One region of the Streptomyces sp. CA-106110 genome, then DNA from elsewhere that is predicted to be linked to it. Evidence: riboswitches for the same ligand, from Rfam matches in the RefSeq annotation. Region 1 holds a riboswitch; the other holds the start of a gene.
What was found. A riboswitch is a leader RNA that binds a small molecule or an ion and turns the genes downstream of it on or off. The one in region 1 is predicted to bind cyclic di-AMP.
Positions count from the first base shown of each region.

Region 2: linked by a shared signal. The riboswitch ahead of ACQEXA_RS24920 (transglycosylase SLT domain-containing protein) and the one ahead of ACQEXA_RS44870 (C40 family peptidase) in region 1 are both predicted to bind cyclic di-AMP.

Region 1 is NZ_JBNJNB010000001.1:9,722,684-9,731,446, forward strand. It holds gene bioD (dethiobiotin synthase) at 1-558, opposite strand, end outside; gene ACQEXA_RS44835 (adenosylmethionine--8-amino-7-oxononanoate transaminase) at 560-1,840, opposite strand; gene bioB (biotin synthase BioB) at 1,833-3,020, opposite strand; gene ACQEXA_RS44845 (8-amino-7-oxononanoate synthase) at 3,168-4,295, shown strand; gene ACQEXA_RS44850 (DUF397 domain-containing protein) at 4,439-4,663, opposite strand; gene ACQEXA_RS44855 (helix-turn-helix domain-containing protein) at 4,673-5,533, opposite strand; gene ACQEXA_RS44860 (ATP-binding protein) at 5,784-6,242, shown strand; gene ACQEXA_RS44865 (DUF6328 family protein) at 6,306-6,839, opposite strand; gene ACQEXA_RS44870 (C40 family peptidase) at 6,919-7,392, opposite strand; cyclic di-AMP (ydaO/yuaA leader) riboswitch at 7,397-7,581, opposite strand; gene ACQEXA_RS44875 (hypothetical protein) at 8,046-8,354, opposite strand; gene ACQEXA_RS44880 (ATP-dependent Clp protease proteolytic subunit) at 8,362-8,763, opposite strand, start outside.
Region 2 is NZ_JBNJNB010000001.1:5,405,742-5,427,096, reverse strand. It holds gene nuoL (NADH-quinone oxidoreductase subunit L) at 1-1,097, shown strand, start outside; gene ACQEXA_RS24945 (NADH-quinone oxidoreductase subunit M) at 1,103-2,674, shown strand; gene nuoN (NADH-quinone oxidoreductase subunit NuoN) at 2,671-4,320, shown strand; gene recQ (DNA helicase RecQ) at 4,532-6,520, shown strand; gene fahA (fumarylacetoacetase) at 6,622-7,836, opposite strand; gene ACQEXA_RS24925 (HAD family hydrolase) at 8,284-9,147, shown strand; gene ACQEXA_RS24920 (transglycosylase SLT domain-containing protein) at 9,141-9,629, opposite strand; cyclic di-AMP (ydaO/yuaA leader) riboswitch at 9,649-9,817, opposite strand; gene ACQEXA_RS24915 (CocE/NonD family hydrolase) at 10,190-12,181, opposite strand; gene ACQEXA_RS24910 (polyprenyl synthetase family protein) at 12,633-13,643, shown strand; gene ACQEXA_RS24905 (CHRD domain-containing protein) at 13,863-14,885, shown strand; gene ACQEXA_RS24900 (LolA family protein) at 15,174-16,409, shown strand; gene ACQEXA_RS24895 (ABC transporter ATP-binding protein) at 16,440-17,423, shown strand; gene ACQEXA_RS24890 (ABC transporter permease) at 17,410-18,306, shown strand; gene ACQEXA_RS24885 (flavodoxin family protein) at 18,310-18,900, opposite strand; gene ACQEXA_RS24880 (hypothetical protein) at 19,054-19,224, opposite strand; gene ACQEXA_RS24875 (hypothetical protein) at 19,478-19,804, shown strand; gene ACQEXA_RS24870 (hypothetical protein) at 19,812-21,355, shown strand, end outside.

The sequences.
Region 1 (8,763 bases):
GTCGGCGAGGTTGCACCGGGAGGCCAGGTCGGCGTCGACGGGCCAGCTGCCGATGACCACACCGGCCAAGTCCAGCCGCCGGTGCCGCAGTTCGCGCGCGGTCAGCTCGGTCGCGTTCAGTGTGCCGAGGCCCGCGGGCGCGACCACCAGGACCGGTGCCGCCAGCAGCGCGGCCGCGTCCGCCAGGGTGCCGCCCTCGTCGTCGAACCGTACGAGCAGGCCGCCCGCCCCCTCGATGAGCACCAGATCGTGTTCGGTGGCCAGTTTGGCAGCCGCCTCCGCCACCTCGTGTGGCCGCACGGGCGGCATCCCGGCCCGCCGGGACGCCGTCGCGGGTGCCAACGGCTCGGGATACCGGGCCAGTTCACCCGTCGTCACGGCGCCCGCGAGACGGGCCACCTCCGCGGCGTCACCGCGCTCCCCGGCCCCCACGCCCGTCTGCGCGGGCTTGAGGACGGCCACGGACCGCCCGGCAGCGAGGGCCGCCGCCGCGACGGCCGCGGTCGTGACCGTCTTGCCGATCTCAGTCCCGGTCCCTGTGATGACCACTACCGACATGTCAGCCCTCCTGTGCCGCCGCGCACATCGCGCGCGCGATCCGTGCCACGTCCGCGTCAGCCGTCACATAGGGCGGCATGGCGTAGACGAGGTCGCGGAAGGGCCGCAGCCACACACCCTCGCGTACCGCGGCCCGCGTCGCCGCCGCCATGTCCACCTCGTGGTCGAGCTGGAGGACACCGATGGCGCCGAGGATCCGCACATCGCGCACCCCCGGCACGGACGCCGCCTCGGCGAGCCCCTCCCGCAGGCCCGTCTCGATCCGCTTGACCTCCGACTGCCAGTCCTGACCGAGCAGCAGTTCTATGGAGGCGCAGGCCACGGCGGCCGCCAGCGGGTTGCCCATGAAGGTGGGGCCGTGTGCGAGCACCGGGACCTCGCCGCGGGAGATGCCGTCGGCCACCCGTGGGGTGCACAGCGTCGCCGCCATGGTCATATAGCCGCCGGTCAGCGCCTTGCCCACGCACATCACGTCCGGCGTGACCGCCGCGTGGTCGGCGGCGAACAGCGCTCCTGTGCGCCCGAACCCGGTGGCGATCTCGTCGAACACGAGCAGCACGTCGTGCGCGTCGCACGCCTCGCGCAGCACCCGAAGATAGGCGGGGGAGTGGAAGCGCATCCCGCCGGCGCCCTGCACCACCGGTTCGACGATCACCGCGGCCAGTTCGTCGGCGTGCTCTTCGATCGTCGCGCGCAACCGGTCGGCGTACGACTCCTCGTAGTCGGCGGGCGGTGCCCCGGTGAACAGCTGCCGGGGCAGGACGCCCCGCCACAGCTCGTGCATGCCGCCCTCGGGGTCGCACACGGACATCGGGTGCCAGGTGTCGCCGTGGTAGCCGCCACGCCAGGTCAGCAGCCGCTGCTTGGCGGGGCGGCCGAGCGAACGCCAGTACTGCAGGCACATCTTGACCGCGACCTCGACCGAGACAGAGCCGGAGTCAGCGAGGAACACATGCTCGAGACCATTCGGCGACATATCGACAAGCAGCTTCGCCAGCCGGACGGCGGGCTCATGGGTGAGTCCGCCGAACATCACATGACTCATCCGCGCCAGCTGCGCGTGTGCGGCCTCGTTGAGCACCGGGTGGTTGTAGCCGTGGATTGCCGACCACCAGGACGACATGCCGTCGATGAGCTCTCCGGAGCCGTCGGCGAGGCGCAGGCGCACCCCTCTCGCCGACTCCACGACGAGCGGTTCCTGCCGCCCGGGCATCGGGCCGTACGGATGCCAGACGTGCTGCCGGTCCAGCGCCAGCAGCTCGCCCACGGACAGGTCAGGCATTGGGCGCGAGATCCGTTCCGGCACCCCGGCGGCGGACGGCCACCAGGTCCGTACGGGCTTCCCCTGCCTGCGGCGCGACAGCGGATCCGCAGACCCCGGCCGACTCCTGGGATCCGCATCCCGTGCTCTCGTGGGATCCGCAGCCGGCGCCCTCGTGGGATCCGCAGCCGCCCGCCGCGCGGTGCTCGGGGAGCGTCACCTGGCCGGCCCCCTCCACCTCGAACCCGGCGTCCTCGATCATCTCCAGATCCGCCTTGCCCGCCTGGCCCTCGCTGGTCAGGTAGTCGCCCAGGAAGATGGAGTTGGCCAGGTGCAGGGCCAGCGGCTGCAGCGTCCGCAGATGGACCTCGCGGCCGCCCGCGATGCGCACCTCCACGTCCGGGCACACGAACCGCACCATCGCGAGGATCCGCAGACACCGCTGCGGGGTGAGGTTCCACTCCTTCGCGAGCGGGGTGCCCTCGAACGGGATCAGGAAGTTGACGGGGACCGAGTCGGGGTCCAGCTCCCGCAGCGAGAGGACGACGTCGACCAGGTCCTCGTCGCTCTCACCCATGCCCGCGATCAGCCCGGAGCAGGCCGACAGGCCGGCGGCGTGCGCCTTGTGCACGGTGTCGACCCGGTCGGCGTACGTGTGGGTGGTGGTGATGTCCCCGTACGTCGCCTCGGACGTGTTGAGGTTGTGGTTGTAGGCGTCGGCACCCGCCGTGCGCAGCCGTTCGGCCTGACCGTCGGAGAGCAGACCGAGGCAGGCGCACACCTCCACGCCCTCGTTCTGGTCCTTGATGGTCCTGATGGTGTCGGAGACCCGGTCCACGTCCCGGTCGGTGGGGCCGCGGCCGCTCGCCACCAGGCAGACTCGCTTCGCCCCGCCCGCGACGCCCGCCGCCGCGGCCTTCGAGGCCTCGTCGGGCTTGAGCCAGGTGTACTTCAGGATGTCGGCCTTCGAGCCGAGCCGCTGGGAACAGTAGGAGCAGTCCTCGGGGCACAGCCCGGACTTCAGGTTGACGAGGTAGTTGAGTTTCACTCGCCGGCCGAACCAGTGGCGGCGCACTTTGCCGGCCGCGGCCACCACATCGAGCACGTCGTCGTCGGAAGTGGCGAGGACGGCCAGCGCTTCCTCGCGGGTCGGCAGCTCGCGCCGAAGCCCCTTGTCCACCAGCGTGTTCAGCAGGTCCATGAGAGCCGATCCTGTCCTACCGAAGCGTTCCCGGCCAAGGAGAGATTGCACAACAGACACCGCTCGACGTGTGGGTATTGCCACACCCTGGGCGGCTGGTCGTCCGGCTAGTGTCTGTGCACTGCCTACAAAAGCACCGGAGGACCCATGGCGTTCGGGTGGATCGAGGAGCAGGCGCGGTCGCGCCGCCGGGCCGGACTCGTCCGCAGTCTGCGCCCCCGCGCCGCCGACTCCCCGCTCCTCGACCTCGCGAGCAACGACTACCTGGGCCTGGCCCGCCACCCCGAGGTGACCGAGGGCGCGGCGGAGGCGGCCAGGAGGTGGGGCGGCGGCTCGACCGGCTCCCGGCTCGTCACCGGCACCACCGAACTGCACGGGGAACTGGAGCGCGAACTCGCGGACTTCTGTGGCTTCGAGGCGGCCCTCGTCTTCTCCTCCGGGTACGCGGCCAACCTCGCGGCGGTCACCGCGCTGGCGCCGCACGGCTCGCTGATCGTCTCCGACGCGGGCAACCACGCATCGCTCATCGACGGCTGCCGCCTGGCCCGGGGCACCACCCAGGTGGTCGAGCACGCCGACCCCGCGGCAGTGCGCAAGGCGCTCGCCACCCACACCGGACCGGCCGTCGCGGTGTCCGACACGGTGTTCTCGGTGGACGGCGACGCTGCACCGCTGGCCGAACTGGCATCCATCTGCCGGGAGTTCGAAGCCGGGTTGATCGTCGACGACGCTCATGGACTCGGGGTCCTCGGTGCCGGGGGCCGGGGCGCTCCGAACGCGGCGGGGCTCGCGGGCGCGCCGGACCTGGTGGTGACGGTGACCCTGTCGAAGTCGCTGGGCAGCCAGGGCGGCGCCGTCCTCGGTCCGGCCCATGTGATCGACCATCTGGTCAACGCGGCCCGGACGTTCATCTTCGACACCGGTCTGGCCCCGGCCGCCGTGGGCGCGGCGCTCGCGGCGCTGCGTCTGCTGCGCCGCGAGCCCGAGCGTGCCGCGCGGGCCCGCGCGGTGGCGGGCGCCCTGCACGCCCGCCTCACGGCCGAGGGCCATGAGGTGGTGCGTCCGGACGCCGCCGTGGTCTCCGTGCGGGCAGCCTCCCCCGAACTGGCCGTACAGTGGGCGGCCGACTGCCGGGCGGCGGGTGTCGCCGTCGGCTGCTTCCGTCCGCCCTCGGTGCCCGACGGCATCTCACGGTTGCGGCTGACCGCTCGTGCCGACCTCACCGGAGGTCAGATCGAGCACGCCGTGGGGGTGATCGGCGAAACGCGACCGTGAGTCGGCGAAACGGCCGTGCCTCGCGCGCCGTACGGGTGATGCCTACGAGCTCGTACGAACAGAGTGGGGGAGGAATTGCTACGGAAGTGACTCGGAAAGCGGTTCGAAATTGGCCGATTTGCTACCGAGTCGCAGGAACGTGATCACCTCAGTTCGGTCAGGAACTCCTTCCAGGCGTCGGGGCCGAAGACCAGGGCGGGTCCGCTCACGTTCTTCGAGTCGCGCACGGCCACCAGGCCGGACCAGCGTCCGGGGCCGGGCAGAGCGGTCTCGACGCAGTTGTTCATTCCCGTGCTGCGACTGCTGCGCAGCCACCGCACTCCGTGCAGCAAGGTGCTGGAAGGGATGTGTCGAGGCAGTGCTGACATGGTGACTCCTTATGCGTCGCCGGCCAACGCGGCGATGTAATCCAACGTGTCCTCGGGGGAAAGGGCGTGGATCCGAAGGGAGTTGAAGGCCTCGCTGTAGGCCTGGAGGTCTTCTTTCCGCTCCAGGTAGAGGCTACTCGTCAAGTGGTCGAGAACAACTACATCCAGATCAGATCTGCTCGGAAATGAGAAGATAACGAAAGGTCCGGTAACGCCGATATGCGCCCCGGCGGCGAACGGCAGGACCTGGAGCCGGACCTGGGGCAGTCTGGCCGCGTCCAGGAGCCGTTGCAGCTGGCGCGCCATGACCTCCGGACCCCCCACCTCCCGGTGCAGCACCGCCTCGTCCAGAACCGCCCACAGGCTCAGCGGCGGATCGGCGCGCAGCACGTCCTGCCGGGCCAGCCGCACCTCCACCAGGGCGTCCAGCTTGTCGTCCTCCAGACCGCCGACAGCGGCCCGGGTCACGGCCCGGGCGTACTCGGGCGTCTGGAGCAGCCCCGGCACCACGGAGGTCTCCAGCGTGCGTATCCCGCTCGCCTGTGACTCCAGGCTGATGAAATCGCGGTAGGTCGGCGGCAGCACCCCGCGGTAGGCGTTCCACCAGTTCTGCCGCCCGCCGCCGTCCTCCGAGCCCGCGAGCATGAGCAGCAGCTCCCGCAGCTCGGGCTCCTCGACGCCATACGCGTCCAGCAGCCGGCCCACGTCGACCGGTTTGACCCCGCTGGCACCCGTCTCGATCCGGCTCACCTTGGACTGGTGCCAGCCGACCAGGGCGGCTGCCTCACCGCTCGTGAGCCTCGTCCGGGCGCGCAGGGCGCGCAATTCGGCGCCGAGTTTGCGGCGGCGCACCGCTGGTCCGTACTGCATGGCCGACTCCCTCCGCATGGCGCGCGGTTTTCACGGCGACGGTAGAGGATGAGCCCGGGGGGTCGCCCAAATACGGTCGGTCGTCGGAGAGTTCACCGCTTTGGGCGACAGATATATGCATATCTCGGGGGATCGCGCCCGACGGGGGCCAGGTGATGGCAGGCTGGCGAGCAGCACCAGGTCCGGAACCGTTACTCGAACCAACCGCTCGTGTCGGACTCCGGTCCCGTGGGAAAGGGACGACGTCGCCATGGCAGATCATCAGGAAGCATCCGTCACTCTGCCGAGCGATCCCGCCTCGGTCTCCGCCGCCCGGAAATATGTCTCCGACATTCTCATCGAATGGGGACTGCCGGGCGACGCCGAAGTCGCCGACACCGTACGGCTGATCGTGTCCGAACTCGCCACGAACGCCGTCCAGCACACCCTGGGGCAGTCACCCACGTTCACGGTGGACGTCGTCCTCGACCGGGACGAGTTATTGCGCATCGGCGTCACCGACAGTCACCCGCGTTTCCCCAAACGCCTGCCCGCGGCCGTGCAACAGGACAACGGCCGCGGAATGGTGATCATTCGCTGGCTCGCCGCGGAGTACGGCGGCAAGCTGAGCGTGCGGCCCACCCGCGAGGGCGGCAAGACGGTCGCGATCGAACTGCCGTGGGCCGCCCCCGTGGAGCCGGTCGCGGCGGGCGGCCAGCAGGGCCCCTGAGACCCGGCCGGCGCACTCGGCGCCGTGTCGTGTCGTCGCCCCGGGCGGACCAGCGGCCGCACGTCAGCGAGAGGGCCCGGGGGTGTCCCGGCCGTCCGCCTGGTCCGTCGTCCGGTGATCGGTGATCGTGCGCTGGACCATCCGCGGCATGACACGCCACAGGCCGACGTAGACCAGGAAGGTGCTCGCACTGGCGGCGATACCGGCGATGCGACCCATGGCCACGTCCACCACCAGCAGCACCGACCCGGTGAACGCCAGCGTCAGGACCACAAGCCCGAGCGCGGCGAGGCGGGACGAGATCCGCACCACGGAGGGCTTCACGCGCTGCTGGAAGAGGGTGCGGTGCAGCGCCGCGGGCGAGGTGAACAGGGCTGCGGCCAGTACGGCCAGCAGGAGCGTGGTGACGTACGTGATGCGCTGGACCGTGTCGAGGGACGGGAAGCGCGAGGTGAAGGCGAGGGTCAGCAGGAACGCGAAGAGGATCTGCACCCCGGTCTGGGTGACCCGCAGCTCCTGAAGCAACTCGGAGAAGTTGCGGTCGGCGCGCTCCAGGGGTGTCTCGTTCCGATCCTGGTGAGGTAGTGGGTCGGCCATGGTGAACAAGTAACCGATTCGACCCGGCGCACGCCCCGGCGGGGCGGCGGCGCGCCGTGCCGCCACCCCGCAGGTCGAATCAGCTGACCCGTCCGTACCACACGCTCTTCGTCCAGATCTTCTGGAGCCTCACTACGTCCCCGGTCTTCGGGGAGTGCCAGATCCTTCCCTTCCCGGCGTAGATGCCGACGTGGTAGACGCTGCGGCCCCAGTGGAAGAACACCAGGTCTCCCGCCCTGCGGTGCGACGCGGAGATGTGGCGCGTCTTGTTGTACTGCGCCGCGGCAGTGCGGGGCAGCTTCTTGCCGGCCTTCTTGAACGCGTACACCGTGAGCCCCGAGCAGTCGAAGCGGCGCGGGCCGGTGGCACCGTACTGGTACGGCGATCCCTTCTTGGACGCCGCGATCTGCAGCGCCTTGGTAGCCGGAGCCGCGGCGGCGGCGTCGGTGGCGAGGCCGGGGGCCACGATGCTGCCGCCGACGGCGGCGAGAGTGAGAGCCGAGGCCGTGCCGGCCCGGGTCAGCAGCGACGGGACACGATTGAGCGCAGTCATGCGCAACCCTTCGTCAGCCGCCTGTGAAGGATGACCTGTCGGATTCGGGCTGGCGAAGTAGCCCGGCCGCTCACGCGGCTTCACCCCAAGGACCGCCCGGATCTCTCCGGCGGCCCGCCTTGCTGGGTCCTCCACTCCTGCCGATCCATTTCTGTCGACCCGTCATCCGGGCGGCGGCAGGATTCGGCGTCCGCCCGGACCGCCCCGCCGTGGTGGCGGGGGCTTGTCGTCAGCAAGGGATCTTCACTCACGAGTGTCCAAAAAACACCATGGAACCGGTGGTTTGTGGCATTACTCACCACTCACCCATTCGGCTGGGCAGCCCTTTGTTCGGGCCGTGTTGAGGGGTGGGACGAGGCCCGGACCTGCGGTGGAACACCTCATCCCGGCCCAAGGGCAAGCGCGTTGCGCATGCCTCGCGGGCCCTTGGGATCATGGACGTCTACTCCGAGTGTGGGTAACCCGTTCGGCGCGTTTGAGCCGCGGTAAAGGGGTAGGGGTCGCCGCCCGATGTGCGGTGCGCGGCAGCCGTCCAGCCAACTGCCCTGCCCCCGCGCACCAGTCACTACCCGTCAGTCAGCCGTCCCGTGCGGCGGTGGAGGACGGCGGAGCCGTCGCTCAGGCCGGCCCCGCACCCGCACCGATCCATCAGCTCAGTCGTCCGGTCCGGGAGGCACCGTGACGCGGGCCGCGCGGCGTTCGCCGTCCAGGACGCGCAGCGCCCGGGCGAGCGTGCGGCCGTGCAGTTCGCTCTCCCCGCGCTGGTGCATCAGCGCCAGGGCCTCGCGCAGGGCCACCGCCTTGCCGACCAGGGCCTGGGCGGCGCGCAGTGAGCCGTAGGTGTCCCCGGAGTGCGCGGGGTTGATGCGGCCGACGAGGTCGACCACGTCGAGGTAACGGTCGATCAGTTCGGCTTCCGCACGGGTCAGCGGGGGCAGCGGAGGCAGTTCGGGCGGCAGCATCGACGGCTCACCTCGCGCCGGGCGCGGTGCGCGACGCCTTGCGGCTCGGGATGATGCGATCGACCAGCCCGTACTCCACTGCAGCCGGGGCGTCGAGGATCTTGTCCCGCTCGATGTCGGCTGCGATCCGCTCGGGACTCTGCCCGGTGTGCCGCGCGAGCATCTCCTCCAGCCGCCTGCGCGTGCGGATGAGCTCCTCGGCCTGGATGGCCAGATCGGTGGCCTGTCCCTGGATGGGCTCCGGCAGGGACGGCTGGTGGATCAGTACGCGTGCGCCCGGCAGCGCGAACCGCTTGCCCGGCGTGCCCGCGGCGAGCAGAACGGCCGCGGCGGACGCCGCCTGGCCGAGGCAGATCGTCTCCACATCGCAGCCGACGTACTGGATCGTGTCGTAGACGGCCGTCATCGC
Region 2 (21,355 bases), 4.3 Mb from region 1:
GCTCCGGTGTGATCTTCAACGCGGCACCGGACGCCCAGCTGGTGGTCACCGTGGTGGGTGCCGTCACGCTCCTGTTCGGTGCGATCGTCGGTTGCGCCAAGGACGACATCAAGAAGGCGCTGGCCGGCTCCACCATGTCGCAGATCGGGTACATGGTGCTCGCCGCGGGTCTCGGCCCCATCGGCTATGTCTTCGCGATCATGCACCTGGTGACGCACGGCTTCTTCAAGGCGGGGCTCTTCCTCGGTGCCGGCTCGGTGATGCACGGCATGAACGACGAGGTCGACATGCGCAAGTACGGCGGCCTGCGGAAGTACATGCCGGTCACGTTCGTCACCTTCGGCCTCGGCTACCTCGCCATCATCGGCTTCCCGGGCCTGTCCGGCTTCTTCTCCAAAGACAAGATCATCGAGGCGGCCTTCGCCAAGGGCGGCACCGAGGGCTGGATCCTGGGCGGCGCGGCCCTTCTGGGCGCGGCCATCACCGCGTACTACATGACGCGCGTGATGATCATGACCTTCTTCGGCGAGAAGCGCTGGCAGCCGGACGAGCACGGCCATGAACCGCACCCGCACGAGTCGCCGGGGGTCATGACGATCCCGATGATCGTGCTGGCCTTCGGTTCGGTGTTCGCGGGCGGGTTCTTCTCGGTCGGCGACCGCTTCCTGCACTGGCTGGAGCCGGTCACCGGGCACTCGGAGGGCAACTCCCCGGTCAGTGCCCTGACGGTCACGATCGCCACCATGGTGCTGCTCGTCGTGGGCGCCGGCATCGCCTACGCCCAGTACGGCCGCCGCCCGGTGCCGGTCGTCGCCCCGCGCGGATCGCTGCTCACCCGGGCGGCCCGGCGCGACCTGCTCCAGGACGACTTCAACCACGTCGTCCTCGTCCGCGGCGGAGAACACCTCACACGCTCCCTGGTGTACGTGGACCACACCCTGGTCGACGGTGTCGTCAACGGCACCGCGGCCTCGATCGGTGGCCTCTCCGGTCGGCTCCGCCGGCTGCAGAACGGCTACGCACGGTCGTACGCGGTCTCGATGTTCGGCGGTGCGGCGCTGCTCGTCGCCCTGACCCTGCTGATGAGGGCGGTCTGATACCGATGTCCTTTCCTCTGCTGACTTCGGCGGCGGCACTCCCGGCCCTGGGAGCGATCGCCACGGCCGCGGTCCCGGCCGCACAGCGGACCGCCGCCAAATGGCTGGCACTGGTCGTCTCGCTCGCCACGCTCGCGCTCGCCGCGCTGGTCGTGGTCCGCTTCGATCCGGGCGGCTCCCGCTACCAGCTCACCGAGTCCCACGCCTGGATCAGGGACTTCGGGGTGCGGTACGAACTCGGGGTGGACGGCATCGCCGTGGCGCTCATCGCGCTGACCGCCCTGCTGATGCCGTTCGTGATCCTGGCGGGCTGGCACGACGCCGACCCGCTGGAGACCGGAAGCCGCCGCTGGCGGCCGACGCAGGGCTTCTTCGCCCTGATCCTGGCCGTCGAGGCGATGGTGATCCTCTCCTTCGAGGCCACCGACGTCTTCCTCTTCTACATCTTCTTCGAAGCCATGCTCATCCCGATGTACTTCCTCATCGGCGGCTTCGGGGACCGTGCCCACGAGCACGGCGAGAAGGTGGCGTCCACGCAGCGGTCGTACGCCGCCGTCAAGTTCCTCCTCTACAACCTGGTCGGCGGCCTGATCATGCTGGCCGCGGTGATCGGCCTCTACGTGCAGGCGGGGAACTTCTCGCTCCCGGAGATCGTGCAGGCGCGGGCGAACGGCTCGCTCCACATGGCGACCAGCACCGAACGCTGGCTGTTCCTCGGCTTCTTCTTCGCCTTCGCGGTGAAGGCGCCGCTGTGGCCGGTGCACACCTGGCTGCCCAACGCCATGGGAGAGGCCACCGCCCCGGTCGCCGTCCTGATCACGGCGGTCGTCGACAAGGTCGGCACGTTCGCCATGCTCCGCTTCTGCCTCCAGCTGTTCCCGGAGGCCAGCAAGTGGGCGACGCCCGCCATCCTCATCCTGGCACTGATTAGCATCATCTACGGTGCACTGCTCGCCGTGGGCCAGCGGGACATCAAGCGCCTGGTGGCCTACGCGTCGATCTCGCACTTCGGCTTCATCATCATGGGCATCTTCGCGATGACCAGCCAGGGTCAGTCCGGTGCGACCCTCTACATGGTCAACCACGGCATCTCGACCGCTGCCCTGATGCTGGTGGCCGGCTTCCTGATCTCGCGCCGCGGCTCGCGTCTGATCGCGGACTACGGAGGCGTGCAGAAGGTGGCGCCGGTACTCGCTGGCACCTTCCTGATCGGCGGCCTGGCGACGCTCTCGCTGCCGGGGCTCGCGCCGTTCGTCAGTGAGTTCCTGGTCCTGGTCGGCACGTTCGCACGCCATCCGGCCATCGGCATCATCGCCACCTTCGGCATCGTCCTCGCCGCGCTCTACACCCTCGTCCTCTACCAGCGGACGATGACGGGCCCGGTGAAACCGGAGGTCGCCCAGATGCCGGACCTGCGCGTGCGTGAACTTCTGGTGGTCGCCCCGCTGATCGCGTTGCTGATCTTCCTGGGCGTCTACCCGAAGCCGGTCACCGACATCGTGAACCCGGCGGTCCAGCAGACCATGTCCGACGTACATCAGACCGACCCCAAGCCCGAGGTGGAGGCGGCCAAGTGAGCACAGCAGTCGTCCACAGCCTGTGGACAACCGCGGCCGATCCGATCTCGAAGATCGGCGCGCCGAAGATCGAATACGGTCAGTTGTCACCCACCTTGATCGTCCTGGGTGGGGCACTGATCGGAGTGCTGATCGAGGCCTTTGTGCCGCGCAAGTCCCGTTACTACGCCCAGGCGTTCGTATCGACGGTCGCGCTCGCCGCCGCGTTCGCCGCGGTCGTGGCGCTCGCGGCCGGCGGGTACGGCACCACCAAGGCGCACATCGCGGCCATGGGCGCCATCGCGGTCGACGGGCCGTCCCTGTTCCTTCAGGGGACGATCCTGCTGGCCGGTCTGCTCGGCGTGTTCACCTTCGCCGAGCGGCGCCTGGACCCGGCGGCGCACGGCAACCGGGTCGACTCCTTCGCCGCGCAGGCGGCGGCCGTACCGGGCAGCGAGAGCGAGAAGGCCGCCGTGAAGGCGGGCTTCACGACGACCGAGGCGTTCCCGCTGCTGCTGTTCGCGGTGGGCGGCATGCTCGTCTTCCCCTCGGCGAACGACCTGCTGACCCTGTTCGTCGCCCTGGAAGTCTTCTCGCTGCCGCTGTACCTGCTGTGCGCCCTGGCCCGCCGCAAGCGGCTCATGTCGCAGGAGGCCGCGGTCAAGTACTTCCTGCTCGGCGCCTTCGCCTCCGCGTTCACGCTGTTCGGCATCGCGCTGCTGTACGGCTACGCGGGCTCGGTGTCCTACGGCACGATCGCCCGGGTCGTGGACGGCACGGTCACGAACGTCGACCCGGCGCTCGCGGGCACCATGGGCAATGACGCGCTGCTGCTGATCGGCGCCGCGATGGTCGTGATGGGCCTGCTGTTCAAGGTGGCCGCGGTGCCCTTCCACATGTGGACACCGGACGTGTACCAGGGAGCACCGACCCCGGTGACCGGTTTCATGGCGGCGGCGACCAAGGTGGCGGCGTTCGGCGCCCTGCTGCGGCTGCTGTACGTCGTGCTGCCGGGCATGCGCTGGGACTGGCGTCCGGTGATGTGGGCGGTCGCGATCGTCACCATGCTGGGCGGCGCGATCGTCGCGATCACCCAGACCGACATCAAGCGCCTGCTCGCCTACTCGTCGATCGCGCACGCGGGCTTCATCCTCGCGGGTGTCATCGCGACGACACGGGACGGCGTGTCCTCGGTCCTCTTCTATCTGGCCGCGTACTCGTTCGTGACGATCGGCGCCTTCGCCGTTGTGACGCTCGTCCGGGACGCGGGCGGCGAGGCCACGCACCTGTCCAAGTGGGCCGGGCTCGGACGCAGGTCACCCCTGGTGGCGGCCGTGTTCGCGGTGTTTCTGCTGGCCTTCGCGGGCATCCCGCTGACCTCCGGGTTCGCCGGGAAGTTCGCCGTGTTCAAGGCGGCGGCGGAGGGCGGGGCGGTCCCGCTGGTGGTGATCGGTGTGATCTCGTCGGCGATCGCCGCGTTCTTCTACATCCGGGTGATCGTGCTGATGTTCTTCAGCGAGCCGCACCCCGAGGGCCCGACGGTGGCGGTGCCCTCACCGCTGACGATGACGGCGATCGGGGCAGGCGTGGCGGTCACGCTGGTACTGGGTGTGGCGCCGCAGTACTTCCTGGATCTGGCGAGCCAAGCGGGTGTGTTCGTGCGCTGACGCACAGCGCCCGCAGGGCGACGGCCCGGTGCCCGCTCGGGGGGGTGCCGGGCCGTCGTGCGTGCGGCTCACCGGTTCGGCGCGCGACGCGTCACGACCGCCGGTCCTTGACCTGGGGTGGGCAGGGGAGCCTGTGGAAAACTCCGGACCTGTCGGCGCGGCCCCCTATCGTGGACGTCGTGGTCGAAGGACGACGCACGGGGGACGGGCGATGGACGGGACGGGTGTGATGACCGAGGCAGGCGTGCGGCCGGCGCCGGGCGGCGACAGCGAGGCGCTGGCCGCGTTGAACCGGGTCTTCGGCTACGAGACCTTCCGCGGCGAGCAGGAAGCGATCATCGAGCATGTGGTGGCCGGCGACGACGCCGTGGTGCTCATGCCCACCGGCGCCGGCAAGTCGCTCTGCTACCAGATCCCGGCCCTGGTCAGACCCGGCACGGGCGTGGTCGTCTCGCCCCTGATCGCGCTGATGCAGGACCAGGTGGACGCGCTGCGGGCGCTCGGCGTGCGCGCAGGGTTCGTCAACTCCACGCAGGACTTCGAAGAGCGGCGCATGGTGGAGGCGGAGTTCCTGGCCGGCGAGCTGGACCTGCTCTATCTGGCCCCCGAGCGGCTGCGCCTGGACGCCACCCTCGACCTGCTCTCACGCGGCAAGATCTCGGTGTTCGCCATCGACGAGGCGCACTGCGTGTCCCAGTGGGGCCATGACTTCCGGCCCGACTATCTGGCCCTGTCCCTGCTCGGCGAGCGCTGGCCGGAGGTCCCCCGAATCGCGCTGACGGCGACGGCGACGCAGGCCACGCACCAGGAGATCACCCAGCGGCTCGGCATGCCGAGCGCCCGTCACTTCGTGTCGAGCTTCGACCGTCCCAACATCCAGTACCGGATCGTCCCGAAGGCCGACCCCAAGAAGCAGCTGCTCACATTCCTGCGCGAGGAGCACGCAGGCGACGCGGGCATCGTCTACTGCCTCTCGCGGAACTCGGTGGAGAAGACGGCCGAGTTCCTGACCCGCAACGGCATCGAGGCGGTGCCGTACCACGCGGGCCTGGACGCGGGCACACGCGCTGCGCACCAGTCCCGGTTCCTGCGCGAGGACGGACTGGTCGTCGTCGCCACCATCGCGTTCGGGATGGGTATCGACAAGCCGGACGTACGGTTCGTCGCGCATCTGGACCTGCCGAAGTCGGTCGAGGGCTACTACCAGGAGACCGGCCGCGCGGGCCGCGACGGGTCGCCCTCCACGGCCTGGATGGCGTACGGGCTGAACGACGTCATACAGCAGCGCAAGCTCATCCAGTCCGGGGAGTCCGACGAGGAGTTCCGCCGCCGGGCCCAGGCGCACCTGGACGCGATGCTGGCTCTGTGCGAGACCGCCCGGTGCCGTCGCGGTCAGCTGCTGGCCTACTTCGGCCAGGACCCCGGGACCGGCGGCTGCGGCAACTGCGACACTTGCCTGGTGCCGCCGGACACCTGGGACGGCACCATCGCGGCCCAGAAGGTGCTGTCCACGGTGTGGAGGCTGGACCGGGAGCGGCGGCAGAAGTTCGGCGCGGTGCAGATCGTCGACATTCTGCTGGGGCGGCGCACGGCCAAGGTGATCCAGTTCGACCACGACCAGCTGTCCGTGTTCGGCATCGGCGAGGAGCTGTCCGAGGGCGAATGGCGCGGCGTCATACGGCAGTTGCTGGCGCAGAGCCTGCTGGCGGTCGAGGGCGAGTACGGGACGCTGGTGCTGACCGAGGCCAGCGGTGCGGTGCTGCGGCGGGAGCGCGAGGTGCCCCTGCGCAAGGAGCCGCCCAAACCCACGGTCACCCGGTCCGCGGCCCCGAAGGGTGAGCGTGCGCCGAAGGTGGCGGCGGAGCTTCCGGCCGAGCTGCTGCCGGTCTTCGAGGCCCTGCGCTCCTGGCGTGCGTCCCGAGCGAGGGAACAGGGCGTCCCGGCCTATGTGATCTTCCACGACGCGACGCTCCGCGAGATCGCGACGGCCCGCCCGAAGACGGTGGCGGAGCTCGGCGCGATCGGCGGAGTGGGCGAGAAGAAACTCGCGACGTACGGGGAGGGGGTGCTCGGGGTCCTGGCCGCCCTCGACGGGCCGACGGAGGAGGATTCCGCGGACGGTGGGCCGGTGTCCGGTCAGGGCCCCGACCCGGCGTGGCCGGAGCCCGAGGACGAGCCCGAACCGGAGGACTGGGCGTAGGTGCTGCCGGGGGGCGTCCTTCGGCGACGGGCGGCCACAGCGCCCGCACCGCGGCCTCCCCCCAGCAGCGTCTCCTGCCCGCTCTCCGGGATGCCGCCGGCTCAGCTGTTCGGTACCACCCGGCCTGACACCTCTCCGAGGCCCACCCGCGTCCCGTCCGGCCCCGGTGCCCACGCCGTCATCGTCACCACGTCCCCGTCCTCCAGGAACGTCCGCTTGCCGTCCGGGAGTTCGAGCGGGTCCCGCCCGTTCCAGGTCAGTTCCAGGAGTGAGCCGCGCTCGCCCTCGGCCGTGCCGCTCACGGTGCCCGACCCGTACAGGTCGCCCGTCCGCAGCGACGCGCCGTTCACCGTCATGTGCGCCAACTGCTGCGCCGCCGTCCAGTACATGGTCGAGAACGGCGGTTCGGAGATCACATGGCCGTTGACCGCCACGGAGATGTGCAGGTCGTAGCCCGCCGGTTCGTCCTGCGAGTCGTCGAGGTACGGCAACAGGGTGTGCGTGCGCTCCGGCGGCGCCACCTGTGCCTGCTCCAGCGCGTCCAGCGGGGTGATCCACGCCGAGACGGAGGTGGCGAACGACTTGCCGAGGAACGGTCCGAGCGGCACGTACTCCCAGGACTGGATGTCCCGTGCCGACCAGTCGTTGAGGAGGCAGAGACCGAACACATGGTCGCGGAAGCCGGACAGCGGGACCGGCCGGCCCATCTGCGACGGCACGCCCACCACGAATCCCACCTCGGCCTCGATGTCCAGGCGGACGGAGGGCCCGAAGACCGGCACCGGGTCCGTGGGCGCCTTGCGCTGGCCCTGCGGACGGACGACATCGGTGCCCGACACCACCACCGTGCCCGACCGGCCGTGGTAACCGATGGGCAGGTGCTTCCAGTTGGGAGGCAGCGAGTCGGGCGCGTCGGGGCGGAAGATCCGGCCGACATTGCGGGCGTGGTTCTCGGAGGCGTAGAAGTCGACGTAGTCCGCCACCTCGAAGGGCAGGTGCAGCGTGACCTGGGAGAGCGGGCGCAGAAGGGGTTCGACGGTCTCCCGGTGCGCGGGCACCGTCACCCACGCCGTCAGCGCCCGGCGCACGTCCGACCAGGCGGTGCGCCCCGCCGCCAGCAGCGGGCCGAGCGACGGCCGTGCTAGCAGGGCGGCGTAAGGGGAGCCGAGCGCCAGCGCCGCGGCGCCCGCGTCCAGTACGTGGTCGCCCAGGCGGACGCCGACGCTCCGATCGTCCGAGCCGATGGGCGAGAACACGCCGTAGGGCAGATTGTGCGGGCCGAAGGGGTCGCCCTCGGGGAGGTCGAAGGGGGGCATCTGATGCTGCCTCGCTTTCGTGCACTTCTGGTGTGCCGGGCATGGGAAATGTGTTCCATGTGGTCGCCGCACACGTTACGGGGGAGTCGCCTGTCTGGGCAGTGTCGAAGTGTTCGCTATGTCCGAATAGGTCTTGTCGGAGCAATCAATTCCGGCTTGGCGTCTTTCAGGGATACGGGCGGGGTGGGGCCGGTCCATAGGGGGACACGTGGGGGCCCCGTGGCCGACAGCGCCGGCAGTGTGCCGTTCGACGCGGACCGCGACGTACCGGGGCTCATACGGAAAGGCTCAACGGCGCGTGGGGCAGGGGGAGTCGAGCCGCCGGCCGCCGTTCCCGGGGGCCGTGACGCGAAGGAGGATACCCGTGCGTGCCGGGCTGCGCGGGATATCGGATGCCGTCCGGTAACCGCCCGAACGCTGAGGTGTTTCCATCCGTATTCTCTGATCATGGCCGCACCCCTCGCTTACTCACTCATCGCCACTGACCTGGACGGAACGCTGCTGCGTGGTGACGACACGCTCTCCGACTGGTCACGGGCCGCGCTGGAACGAGCCACCGCGGCCGGTGCACAGCACCTGGTGGTGACGGGGCGCCCGGCGCCGAGGGTGCGACCGCTGCTCGACGACCTCGGCGGCAGGGGGCTTGCGGTGTGCGGACAGGGCGCGCAGGTGTACGACGCCGGCGCTCAGCGGCTGCTTTTCTCCGTCACCCTGGACCGGGAGTTGGCCGAAACCGCGCTCGGCAAGATCGAGGCCGAGGTGGGGCAGGTGTACGCGGCCGTGGACCAGGACGGAGTGCACGGGCTCACGCTCATCGAGCCCGGCTACCAAATGCCGCATCCCACGCTGCCCGCGGTGCGGGTGGAGCGGCGCGACGACCTGTGGTGCGAGCCCATCAGCAAGGTGCTGCTGCGCCACCACACCCTGTCCGACGACGAGTTGGCGACGGTGGCCCGTGACGTGGTCGGTTCCCTGGCGACGGTCACCATGTCGGGACCCGGCACCGTCGAGCTGCAGCCGTGCGGTGTCACCAAGGCGACAGGGCTCGCGCTGGCCGCCGGTTTCCTGGGCCTGAGCCCGTCAGGGGCCATCGCTTTCGGGGACATGCCCAACGACATCCCCATGTTCGACTGGGCGGCGCACGGCGTCGCCATGGCCAACGCCCACCCGGAACTCAAGGCGGTCGCCGACGAGATCACCACGTCGAACGAGGACGACGGCATCGCCGTCGTCCTCGAGCGACTGTTCCCGGCCGCCATCCCCCGGCCGGCGGCTGCCGGTCAGGGGCTGGCGGCCCGCGGACCTCAGTAGGCGCTGTTGACGTTGTCGATCGAGCCGTACCGGTGGGCGGCGTAGTTGCACGCGGCCGTGATGTTCGCGACCGGGTCGTAGGGGTCGAAGGGCGTGCCCGACACGTGGTACGTCCGGAAGGTCGGGTCGATGATCTGGAGGAGCCCCTTGGACGGGATGCCCTTGCGGGCGTTGGAGTCCCAGAGGTTGATGGCCTTCGGGTTGCCCGAGGACTCGCGCATCACGTTGCGGTAGATGCCGTAGTACGAGCCGGGGATTCCCTTTTGGGTCATGATCGCGAGCGACTGGCGGATCCAGCCGTCGAGGCTACCGGCGCGGGACGTCACGCTGGCGGCCTTCGTCGGAGCGGCCGGCGTGGCGGCCGAAGCGCAGGTCGCACCCATGATCGGCAGGGCGAGAACCACGGCTCCGGTCCCCGCGGCGGTGAGTGCGCGGCGGATGCGGGTGGCCTTGGAGTTGCGGTCCTGGCGACGTGCGGGCAGGGCGAAAGCGGACATGTGGCATTCCTCTCCGGCGCCTGCGAGGTGAGCTGTCGGGTTCGGGCGGGGAGGTGCCCGGCCGTGTCCTCGGTGTCGAGGCACGGCTTCACCCCAAGCCGTGCCGGCACGCTGTCCGGCTCGGCGACTTACCTGGGTCCCCCGCTCCTGCCGTGGTGGGTCGATGGCTTCTCGAGCGGCGGCAGGATTCGGCGGCCCGCTCGGGTCGAAGGGAAGGTATGCGAGAGCACATGTCGGGAACAAGCCTGGAAGTCATGCTCCGACCCGATTGACCCTGACATTGGGGAATAAGGGGTGTGATCCTCTTTGTCGAGAGATGCTCAACTTGGCATATGCAAAGGGTGATTGGGTGGCCCGCCCGAAAGCTCGCCTCCGGCGGGTGCGTGACCCAATTCACTTCGCCCTTGCGTGAGACCTGATCGGCAACTAAGGGGCTAATACGGCAATTCGGACAGGCGGATGCGCACACCTCTCCCGTCCGGCATTCCGATCAATCGGGCATATTGCCCTATAAGGGCTTGGGGTGGCGATCGGATGCCTCGCCTCTATCCCGTTCCGCGGGGGATCCGTTTCTCCCATGTGCGGTGGAACACCACCTCATAGCCGTCCTTGCAGACGACCTCGTGAGAGGTGACGAAGTCCGTCTCGGTGCAGGTGAGCTCCGCGTGCGTCTCCACCCTCGCGTCCCAGCCCGACTCCGGGCGGTGCAGCCGGACCGACCAGTCGCAGCGGATGCGGGCGGTCAACGGACCCGAGTCCTCGATGGTGTAGGCCTCCAGCGCGTCCTCGCTCACTTCGAGGCCGTCGGGATACACGCGGGTGCCGTCCCGGCGCGGGTCGACGACCAGGAGCCACTCGCCCTTCGCCACGTCCCGCACCACCAGGCGCTCCGGGCGGGGTTCGTCGAGCGTGGCCGGATCGCTGACGCCGAGCGGCTCGGACTGCTCCGGTTCCTCGAAGGCGATGCGCGGCCCCTGCTCCCGGGTCCGCACCGGGAGTTCCAGCGAGCTTCCGGCCGGGTCCAGCGTGAAGCCCGCCTCCGAACCGGGCCGGGGCCACGCCCACGGCCAGTACGCGGAGGAGACGGCCAGGCGGATGCGATGGCCGGGCGGGAAGGCATGGCCCACACCGCTCAGTTCGAAGACCACGTCCTCCGTCGTGCCCGGAATCCAGGGGGCGGGCCGATCGGGACCGCGGCGCGCCCACAGGTTCAGGACTCCACGGGTGACCAGCGTCGAAGACCCGTCGGGCGCCACGTCGCAGAGACGGGCGACCACTTGGCCGCCCGGCACCGGACAGGTCAGCCGCAGCCGCACCCGGGGACGCCCCAGCACCCAGGTCTCCTCAGCGGGTTCGAACTCGAAGCACACCGACCTCGCGTCCTCCTCGCGCTGGTCCGGCGGCAGATCGGCGTGGTCGCCACGGGGGGCGAAGCCGCCCGAGTCGAGGCCGGTGTGCATCGGGGACCGGACAGGCACGGGCGCGCCCTGGAGCGCGTACGGGACCCGGGTGACGTTCGGCGAAGGCCAGGACGGCTCGCCGACCCAGCGGCCCGGGAGGGCGTCGTAGTGCGTCGCCGGAGGGTGCGGGTCGCTGATGTACACCCGCAGCGGCGGCTCGGCCATGACCCCCGTGTCCTCGCCCTTGAGCCAGTGGTCCCACCAGCGCAGCGTCTCCTGGAGGAAACCGATCGCCGGACCCGGCAGCCCGTGGTCCGGGTACTGGTGCGACCAGGGCCCGATCAGACCGCGTACGCGATCGGCCGGAAGGTGCTCCACGAGCCCGAGGACGGCGTCCCGGTACGGGTCGTGCCCGCCGCCCACCGCGAGCACGGCCGCCCGGAGCGCACCGAGGTCCTCCCGGATGCCGCCGTGGCCCCAGGGGCCGTCCCACACCGGGTGGGCCGGCCAGGTGTCGACGAGCGGGTCGAGCGCCTCCAGGCGGTCGGCCCAGACGTCCCGCCACACCGTGCCCACATGTGCCGGGTCCGGCGGACGGGCCGCGAGGGCGACCAGGGCCGACGCACGGGCGGGCAGGTCCCCGGCGAGGACGGAACCCCCCAGGTGGTGCAGGTCGTTGTCCAGGCGCTCGTCCCCGGCGCACACCGCGACGACCGCCCCCAGCGGCTCGGGCGCGAGGGCCGCGACCCTGAGCGAGGCGGTGCCGCCCAGGCCGATGCCGAACATGCCCACACGGCCGTCGCACCAGGGTTGAGCACCCAGCCACTCGACGACCTCGGCACCGTCGGACAGCCCGGTGGCCGTGTACGCGTCGGCGGGCCGGCCGTCCGAGTTGCCGTGCCCGCGCGCGTCCACCCGTACGGAGACATAGCCGTGCCCCGCGTACCAGGGGTGCCGCTGCCAGTCGCGGGGCGTGGTGGAGTCGGTCAGGCGGCCGGGGAGGTACTCGAGGAGGGCCGGGACCGGCTCGGCGGTCAGCGGGCGCCACGCGCGCGCATACAGACGAGTGCCGTCCTGGAGCGGGATCCAGAAATCACCGTGAGCCGTCGCGTGGGGGAAGGACGTACGGATGTGCATGTGCGTACCTCGGCTCCTCGGCGATGTCCGCAGCCGACCGGGGCGGCGGCGCGGCCGCGGGGCGGTGACCTCCCGTTCACGCGCGGCCGGGTGACGGCGACCGGTGTGTGCGGTTCGGCGCCCGCGACCCGGTGGGGTGCGTCCGGCGGGGTACACGGGGGACGTGAGGGGGCCGGCACCGGCTGCGAGAGGTTATTTCCAGGTATGTCGATGAAGATGTGTTCATATCACCTGATCAAGAACATACCGTTCGTGATTCGATACCGCCCGGCCTAGAACAGTGGGCGCTCGCGGCGATCGAAACGTGACCGGATACGCTGACTTGAGTGATGGCAACGACAGATCGACAAACTCGGTGAGCCACGTCGACAGACAGCGTCATCGACCGAGTGACCGTGCTTGAGACCGACCGTGTGATCGTCAGCAGACGTCAGCAGACAGGAGACCCCACGTGACCGTCGTCGGGCCGTTCGGGCTGAGCGTGCGGGACCAGGCTCTGGAGGCCGATGTCCAGGCCGGACTGGCCGCTGTCGAGGAGGGGTTGCTGGACGCCACCAAGAGCGAGGTGCCCTTCATCACGGAGGCCGCGCAGCACCTCGTGCACGCGGGCGGCAAGCGTTTCCGGCCGCTGCTCGTGATGCTCGCCGCGCAGTTCGGCGATCCGTACGCGCCCGGCATCGTGCCCTCGGCCGTGGTCGTGGAGCTGACCCATCTCGCCACGCTGTACCACGACGACGTGATGGACGAGGCCGAGGTGCGGCGCGGGGTCGACAGCGCGAACACCCGCTGGGGCAACGCGGTCGCGGTCCTCACCGGTGACTTCCTGTTCGCGAGGGCGTCGCACATCCTGGCCGACCTCGGCCCCGAGGCGGTGCGCATCCAGGCCGAGGCGTTCGAACGGCTGGTCACCGGCCAGATCCTGGAGACGGCCGGCCCCCGGGACGGCCGCGACCCGGTGGACCACTACCTCGACGTGCTCGGCGGCAAGACGAGCTCCCTGGTGGCGGTGGCCTGCCGCTTCGGGGCGATGATGTCGGGTGCCGACGAGACGGTCGTGGACGTGCTGACGCAGTACGGCGAGCGGCTGGGCGTGGCGTTCCAGCTGGCCGACGACGTGCTGGACATCGCCTCGGACTCGCACGAGTCCGGGAAGACGCCCGGGACGGACCTGCGCGAGGGCATCGCCACGCTGCCGGTCCTGCGTCTGCGTGAGCGCGCGGAGCGTCTGGGGCTGGCCGAGGACATCGCCCTGTGCGAGCTCCTGGACTCGGACCTCACCGACGACGCCCGCCATGCGGAGGCGCTCGCCCGCCTCAGGGTGCATCCCGCGCTGGAGCAGGCCCGCCGCGACACGATCCGCTATGCGGAGGACGCCCGCTCGGCTCTGGTCCCGCTGCCGGAGTGCGGTGCGAAGGCGGCTCTGATGGAGATGTGCGACGCGGTGGTGCACCGAGCGGGCTGACCCGTCGGCGCCGCGCGGCGGTACCGGCCGGTCGGTACCGCCCGCCACATCGGGTTCTTGTGACACGCCCGGCACATCCGTGACCGTTCCGCCATACCTGCCCGCAGAATGTGAGACAGGTCACATCATTGGATTGAGTCCAGTCTCGGATCGGGTCCGTATCCATGCCCAGAAGCTGACGCAGGGGGCGTCAGCTCGGATACGGGGAGATTTCCAAACATGCGTACAGACGCTCCGTTCACCGAGCGCCGCAAGAGCCTGATCATCACCGGCATCGCCGTGGGCGCCGCGGCCTCGGTCGCCGCCGCGGTCATCCCGGCCTTCGCCGCCGGGCACGCCAACGCGCAGCACGGCACCGACCATGCCGGGCACGCCGACCAGGCCGTCGTCACCCAGAGCGGCACCCTCACCGGCACCAGCTCCGGCGGAACGATCCTTGTCGCGAGCCTGCGCGGCGCCGACGAGGTGCCCGTCGCCGGCGGCCCCGCGGTGGGTGACAAGGACGGCGCCGCCCTGGAGTTCGTCAGGGTCAAGGGCGACAAGGTCTCCGTCGCCGTCACCTGGCGCGGCACGGGCAGGCCCACCCTGCTCCACATCCACCAGGGCCCCAAGGGCGCCAACGGAGGGGTCAAGATCGACTTCAGCAAGCTGCTGGAGAAGGGCGTCAAGGGCCACACCGTCGTCGGAACCGTGAAGGTCGCGGACGCCGCCCTGCTGTCGCGGCTCAAGAGCGACCCCGGCGCCTTCTACGCCAATCTGCACACCGCCGAATTCCCGGGTGGAGCCGTCCGAGGCCAGCTCCACAACGTCACCACCGCCTTCGACTTCCGCCATGCCCTGGACAACTTCCAGGCCTCGGTGGTCAAGGGCAAGCAGATCTACGAGTGCAAGCCGGCCGCCGGCGGCGGCTACGCCTTCGCCCAGCGCGATGTCGCCGCCCTGCTCGGCGGCGGGATCCTGCATTCCTTCGTGAAACCCGACTCCGGTACGCCCCAGTGGGTCGCCCCCGACCGCAGCGCCGTCACCGGCACGGTTCTGACCAAGACCCCCAACGGGGACAGGAACATCCCCGAGCTCGACCTGAAGGCCAACCGGTCAGGCAGGCACCACGGTCTGCTCGCGGACACCGCGGAGATCCTGCGCCTGAACACGGTGGGCGGCGTGGCGCCGACCGGCTCCTGCACCCCCGGAACCGTCGTGGGCGTCCCCTACCGGGCCGACTACGTCTTCGTGCAGCGCTGACCGCGAACCCGGCGGCTCACGCGTTCCTGAGGGCGGCGCCGGCCCACGACCCCTACGGGTCGCGGCCGGCGCCGCTCCGCCGTGTCATACCCGAGGATTACGCGGACTTGAGTCCGCGGGCTGACGCTTCTTCCCGGCCGATTTGGTCAGATGGAAGACACCACCTCACAGGAGTTCGGGTGAGAATGGGCGGCACAGGGGTGGGCGCACCCTCCGGCGCGAGCGAGACCAGAGCCGGGGAGAGTGCACGGACGGCACGCCGCCGCCGACGACGGAGGTAAGGCACACATGGCACCGTACGAATCCGACGACAGCACACCCGCCGAGGAGGTCGAGGACGTACGCGACGGGCGGCGCACGGCCGCGCGGTACGTCGTCCCGGTGACGGTGGTGGGACTGGCCGCGGCGACCATCGGGCTCGTCCCGGCGTTCGCAGGATCCGGCGACCCCGACCTGCCGAAGATCAGCGCGCAGCAACTCATCGAGAAGATCGCCAAGTCGGACGTCCAGCAGATGTCCGGCACGGTGAAGATCAGCACGGACCTGGGCCTGCCGAACCTCGGCGGTCTGGAGAGCGGCCTGACCTCGGGTGCGCTCTCCGGCGATGCGGCGGGCAAGGACGGATCGGCCGCCGACCCGTCCGCCAAGCTGCTGGAACTGGCTTCCGGCACGCACACCGTGCGGGTCGCCGCCGACGGCCAGGACAAGCAGAAGCTCTCCCTGATCGAGAAGGCCGCCGAGTACAGCGTCATCCGCAACGGCGACAACGTCTGGGCCTACGACAGCGCCTCGAACGAGGCGTACCACTCGACCGGTGCGGGCGGCCACGAGAGCGGCAAGGCGACGCCCGAGGACGTGCCGGCCACGCCGAAGGACCTCACAGAGGAGGCCCTGAAGGCTGCCGACAAGACGACCTCGGTGACGGTCGACGGCACCGCGCAGGTCGCGGGCCGGGACGCGTACAAGCTGCTCGTCAAGCCGAAGCAGTCGGGCACCACGGTCGGCGCGATCAGCATCGCGGTGGACGCGAAGACCGGGCTGCCGCTGAAGTTCACACTGACCCCGGCGTCGGGCGGCGCGGCCGTGGTGGACGTGGGCTTCGCCCAGATCTCGTTCGCCAGGCCGGCCGCGTCGACGTTCGACTTCACGCCGCCCAAGGGCACGAAGGTCACTCAGGGTGACGACCTGAAGGCGGAGCAGGGGAACGAGCACAAGGCGGAGCCGCAGGGCACCGACGAGCGGCTCGGGCGCGGTGCGGAGCCGAAGACCATCGGCGAGGGCTGGAACGCGATCGTCGTGCTGGACACCGGAAGCAAGGGCGGGGTGCCCTCGGGCCCGTCGTCCGACTCCGGCGCGGTCTCCGGCTTCATGAACTCGCTCGGCGACCACGTCAAGGGCAAGTTCGGCTCGGGCACGGTCTTCTCGACCCGCCTGGTCAACGCCCTGATCACGGACGACGGCAAGGTCTACGCGGGCGCGGTCACCAAGGACGCGCTGGTGAAGGCCGCCGACGCGGGCAAGTAGCACCTACGCACGGCACGAGCTGGAGAGCCCATGGAGGAACTGTCCGCCGCGGATGCGGGGCCGGGCACGGCGAGCGACCCGGACACCCCGGTCATCGCCACCCGCGCCCTGAGCAAGCGCTTCCGCGGCGGGCAGCTCGCCGTGGACGGACTCGACCTGACCGTCCCGGCGGGCAGCGTCTTCGGCTTCCTCGGGCCGAACGGCTCAGGCAAGACCACCACCATCCGCATGCTGATGGGCCTGATCGAGCCCACCTCGGGCACGGCGCGCGTACTGGGGCGGCCCATGCCCCGCGCCTCGCGCGCCGTGCTCCCGCACATCGGCGCCCTCATCGAGGGCCCGGCTCTCTACGGCTTCCTCTCCGGCCGTGACAACCTCCTGCGGTACGACGCCGCCGACCCCACCGCCGACCCGCGCACCCGGCGCACACGCGTCGCGGCCGCGCTGGACCGGGTCGGGCTCACCGCCGCGGCGGGCAAGAAGGCGAAGGCGTACTCCCTGGGCATGAAACAGCGCCTCGGGCTCGCGGCCGCGCTGCTGCAGCCCCGCAGGCTCCTGGTCCTGGACGAGCCGACCAACGGCCTCGACCCGCAGGGCATGCGCGAGATCCGTCTGCTGATACGGGAGCTGGCCTCGGACGGCACGACCGTCTTCCTCTCCTCCCATCTGCTCGACGAGATCGAGCAGGTCTGCACGCACGCCGCCGTCATGGCACAAGGCCGGCTGATCACGCAGGGTCCGGTGGCGGAGCTGGCCTCCGGGTCGCGCGGGCGCCTCGTCGTGACCACCCCGGACGTGGCCGACGCGGCCCGCGTCCTGAAGGAACAGGGCGTGACCGGCATGGTGGTGGGGGAGGACCGGATCACGGGCGAACCGCCGGACCGCGAACTGGCCGACCTCAACGCCGCGTTGGTCACCGCCGGGATACGCGTCCGCGGCTTCGGCGTGGAACGTGCCTCCCTGGAGGACGCGTTCGTGGCACTGACCGGGGAGGGCTTCGATGTCGCAGGCTGAGACGACCGGGGTCGACCCGCTTGCGCTCGCCCGGAGAACCAGCCGGCTGTGGACGTTCGGTCTGCTGCGCAGCGAGCTGGTGACCACCTTCCGGCGCTGGCGCACGCTCGCCCTGCTCGCCGTGCTGGCCGGTGTGCCGATCCTGGTCGGGATCGCCGTCAAGCTCGAGACCGGCGACGGTTCGGGCGCCGGCGGACGCGGCGGTGGGGGCGGCCCGGCGTTCATCTCGCAGATCACCAACAACGGCCTGTTCCTGGTGTTCACCGCGCTCGCCGCCACGCTCCCCTTCTTTCTGCCGATGGCGATCGGCGTGATCGCGGGCGACGCGATCGCGGGTGAGGCGGGCTCCGGAACACTGCGCTACCTCTTGGTCGCGCCCGCCGGCCGTACCCGGCTGCTGCTGGTCAAGTACGCGACCACGATCGCCTTCTGCCTGGTCGCCACACTCGTTGTCGCGGTCTTCGCGTTCGCGGTGGGCGCCCTGCTCTTCCCGCTCGGCGATCTGACGACCATCTCGGGGACCCGTATCAGCTTCGCCGAGGGGCTGGGCCGCGCCCTGCTGATCGCCCTGGTCGTCGCCGCCTCCCTGATCGGGGTCGCGGCCCTGGGCCTGTTCATCTCGACCTTGACCAACAGCGGCATCGCGGCGATGGCGACCACCGTCGGACTGTTGATCACGGTCCAGATCCTCGACCAGATACCGCAGTTGCACGCGCTGCAGCCGTACTTCTTCTCGCACTACTGGCTGTCCTTCGCGGACCTCATGCGGGATCCGGTCTACTGGGACGACCTCATCCGCAACCTCGGCGTCCAGGCTCTGTACGCGGCCGTGTTCGGCTCGGCGGCATGGGCGCGCTTCACGACGAAGGACATCACCGCGTAGGGCTCATACGGCCGCGGTCTCGTGCGGGAAGCGGGCGAGCGGCGCCGCCTGGGCGAAGAACGTCCCGGCCTGTTCCAGGGCCTGCGTGTCCCGCAGCACGTCACCGGGCCTGCTGCCGTTGCCGAGCAGGACCCCGCCGAAGTGCATCTTCATGTACGCGGCGGTGTTGTTGAGCGTGCCGACGAGTGGATCGGCGACTTCCCGCTCCTCGTCGGCGAGCGCGGTGATGCCCCACAGCGTGCGGCCCGCCATCTGCTTCCTGAACTCGAGGCCGGGGATGCGCAGCCAGGCCGACCAGTGGTCCAGGTAGCGCTTGGTCTGGCCGGACACCGAGTACCAGTACAGCGGTGACGCGATCACGATGTCGGTCGCCGCCAGGGTGGCGTCGAGCATCCGTGCGACGTTCCGGCCGGCCGGGCGCAGGGGGTCGCTGTCGTGCCGTACGTCCTCGAAGTCGGGCAGCGGGTGCTCGGCGAGGCTGATCCACTGCTGGCCGACATCGGCGGGCAGCTGGGCGGCGGCCCTGCGTGCGAGCTGTTCGGTGTTTCCACCGGGGCGGCTGCTGCCGAGGACGAACAGGAAGTGGCCGGTCATGCGGGGCTCCCGAGCTCGGCGGCAGATGCGGGCGGCAATATGCATGCGCAGTATATGCATGTGAATATACACCTGAGGTGGCCTCTGGTCCACCAGGCGGTCGCCATACGGCCCGGGTGGGTGTCCGGTGTCGTCGTACGGCGCTCGCCGTGCTCACCGAGGGCCTCTGTTCGTGCCGGTGAACGCCCCGGTCAGCCGGGCCGGTTGCCCGCACTCGCGCGGCGCTGGGCCGCTCAGGCCGCCGGTGCGCCAGGCGGGCACCCACGACAGCCGGTAGACGTCGATCAGCGTCTCCTCGGGCGGTGGTCGGCCCCCGATCTTCACGGGTGGCGAACTTCTCTGCAGCGGGGGCCCGATTTCCGGGACGAGTCTGTGACGCGGTGGTGACGGGGGACAGGGGGTGGGGACTGGACACTGAACTGCAAAAGACATCGCTGGAGTTCGGCCGGCGCGTGCGGGCTGCCGTGATGATCACGGGGTTGTGACGACGGTACGGCGCGGCGATGGACGGCGACCGCGTCCGGACGGACTACAACCACATGTGCGCATTCGGCGTCGCTGGAGGAGGAGGGGAGCGATGACAACTACGGTGCTCGCGGCGGATGCTGCGCGTTCGACAGGTGCCACGCGCCCCGTCTCCGCGACGCGCGCGGCGCGAGCGGGCGGCGCCGAGGGGGATTCCGCCGCCCACCCGCGTACGCTGGCCTACCGTGCGCTCCTCGTCGAGGGCACGACCCACGGCCGTGACGGCTGGACGAGGACGGGGCCGCGGGCCGGCGCCCTGCCGAGGCCGGTGCGTTCGCGGGCGGGCAAGCTCTGGCGTTTCCCGGAAGTGCCGGCGGCGGACACGGCGGCACTTCCTTCCCCCACCGACGCCCTCTCCTCCACCGACCGATCCGAGTGAGGGAACGATGTCTCGACTCAGCCGCGAGCCCGAGCGCGGGCGTACCGCCGAGGGCGCCGCTTCCGCCGGGGGCGCGGAGGCCGGGGTGACGCCGATCGAGGTCCATGTGAGGGGCGACGGTGCACCGGGTGCGGGCACGACCGTAGACGGAGTGCCGGTGGTCGCCGCGCCGGGGCAGTCGCCGCAGGAGGCGGTCCTGGACCACCTCCACCGGCTCGCGCTGGCCGTGGGCCATCCGGTCCTCGCGGCGGTCCGGGACGAACGGATCGGGTTCGTGGTGCCGATCAGGGTGTCGGCGGACGGGGCGAGCGAGTACGCGGGGGAGCCGGTACCGGTGGCCGCGACCGAGACACCGCCCCCGGGGCCCGAACGGGCGCCTGACCAGCCGAGGGTGCAGGCGGCACCCTCCGCGACGGCACCTGAACCTGTCCGGCCACGGCTGGACAAGCCGACGCACCTGCTGCGCGCCATCGAGGAGCAGCAGCCGACGGGCGGAGCGGCGACGTTCCCTCTGCATGCGGTACCGGAGCCGACGGCGGGACAGCCCGCGCCGGAACCGCAGTCCGTCACGCCCGGACAGCCGACGGCCCGGGAGCACCTTGTCGCCGGGTCGTTCGCGGTCGCAGCGGGTCCTGTGCCGGCACCGCACTCCGCTGCCCACGGTGAAGCTGCGGCGTATCAGCAGGCCACGCCAGGTCAGGAGGTCCCGGCGGCCGTGCGGCCCCCGGTGCCGCATCGTCCGGCTCCGGTGCAGCACCAGGCCGCTGCCTCCCGGGGTTCCGCCCCTGCTCAGTCCGCCGAGGAACCTCCTGCCGCCGGGGCGTTCGCGGCCGCCGGGCATCCCGTGCCGACAGCGCACTCCGCCGACCGCCGTGAAGCCGCGGCGTATCAGCAGGCGACGCCAGGTCAGGAGGTCCCGGCGGCCGTGCGGCCTCCGGTGCCGCATCGTCCCGCGTCGGTGCAGTACCAAGCCGCTGCCTCGCAGGGCGCCGCCCCTGCTCGGCCCGTCGAGGAACCCCCTGCCGAGGAACCCCCCGTCGGTGATCGCCCCTCCCACCTCGGTGCCGCCGTCGCCACCTTCATGCTGCGGGCCCTGCCCGAGGCTCCGTTGATCAGCGCCACCTCGGGGCCCGCCCAGGTGCTGCCGGGGGGCGGCGCCGTCGCCCCGGGGACGGTCTCCGCCCCGACCGGGACCTTCGGTCCGCCGCCGGTGATGCCCCTCCCGCCCGTGCCGCCGGCACCGGCACCCACCTGGAGGGCGCCGGAGACCGGGCCGGACGAGCCGGAGACGCTCAGGCCCGACTTCGGGCCCGACCCCGACTCGTACTCCACCCCCGCGTGGAAACCCACCCCGGCCCCCCGCACCACTCGGGTCGCCGAGGTGGAGGAGGTCAAGGAACCGCCTGTCCGGGAGTTCGACTCCGTGGCCGAAGCCGTGCTCGCGCCCGAGTCCGGGGCCGTGCCGCCCGGTGGCGCGGGCGGGCCGGTCGCGGAACCCATGGCCCGGATCAACGCGGCCGTGAAGCAGGGCCGTATCGAGGAAGCCGCCGA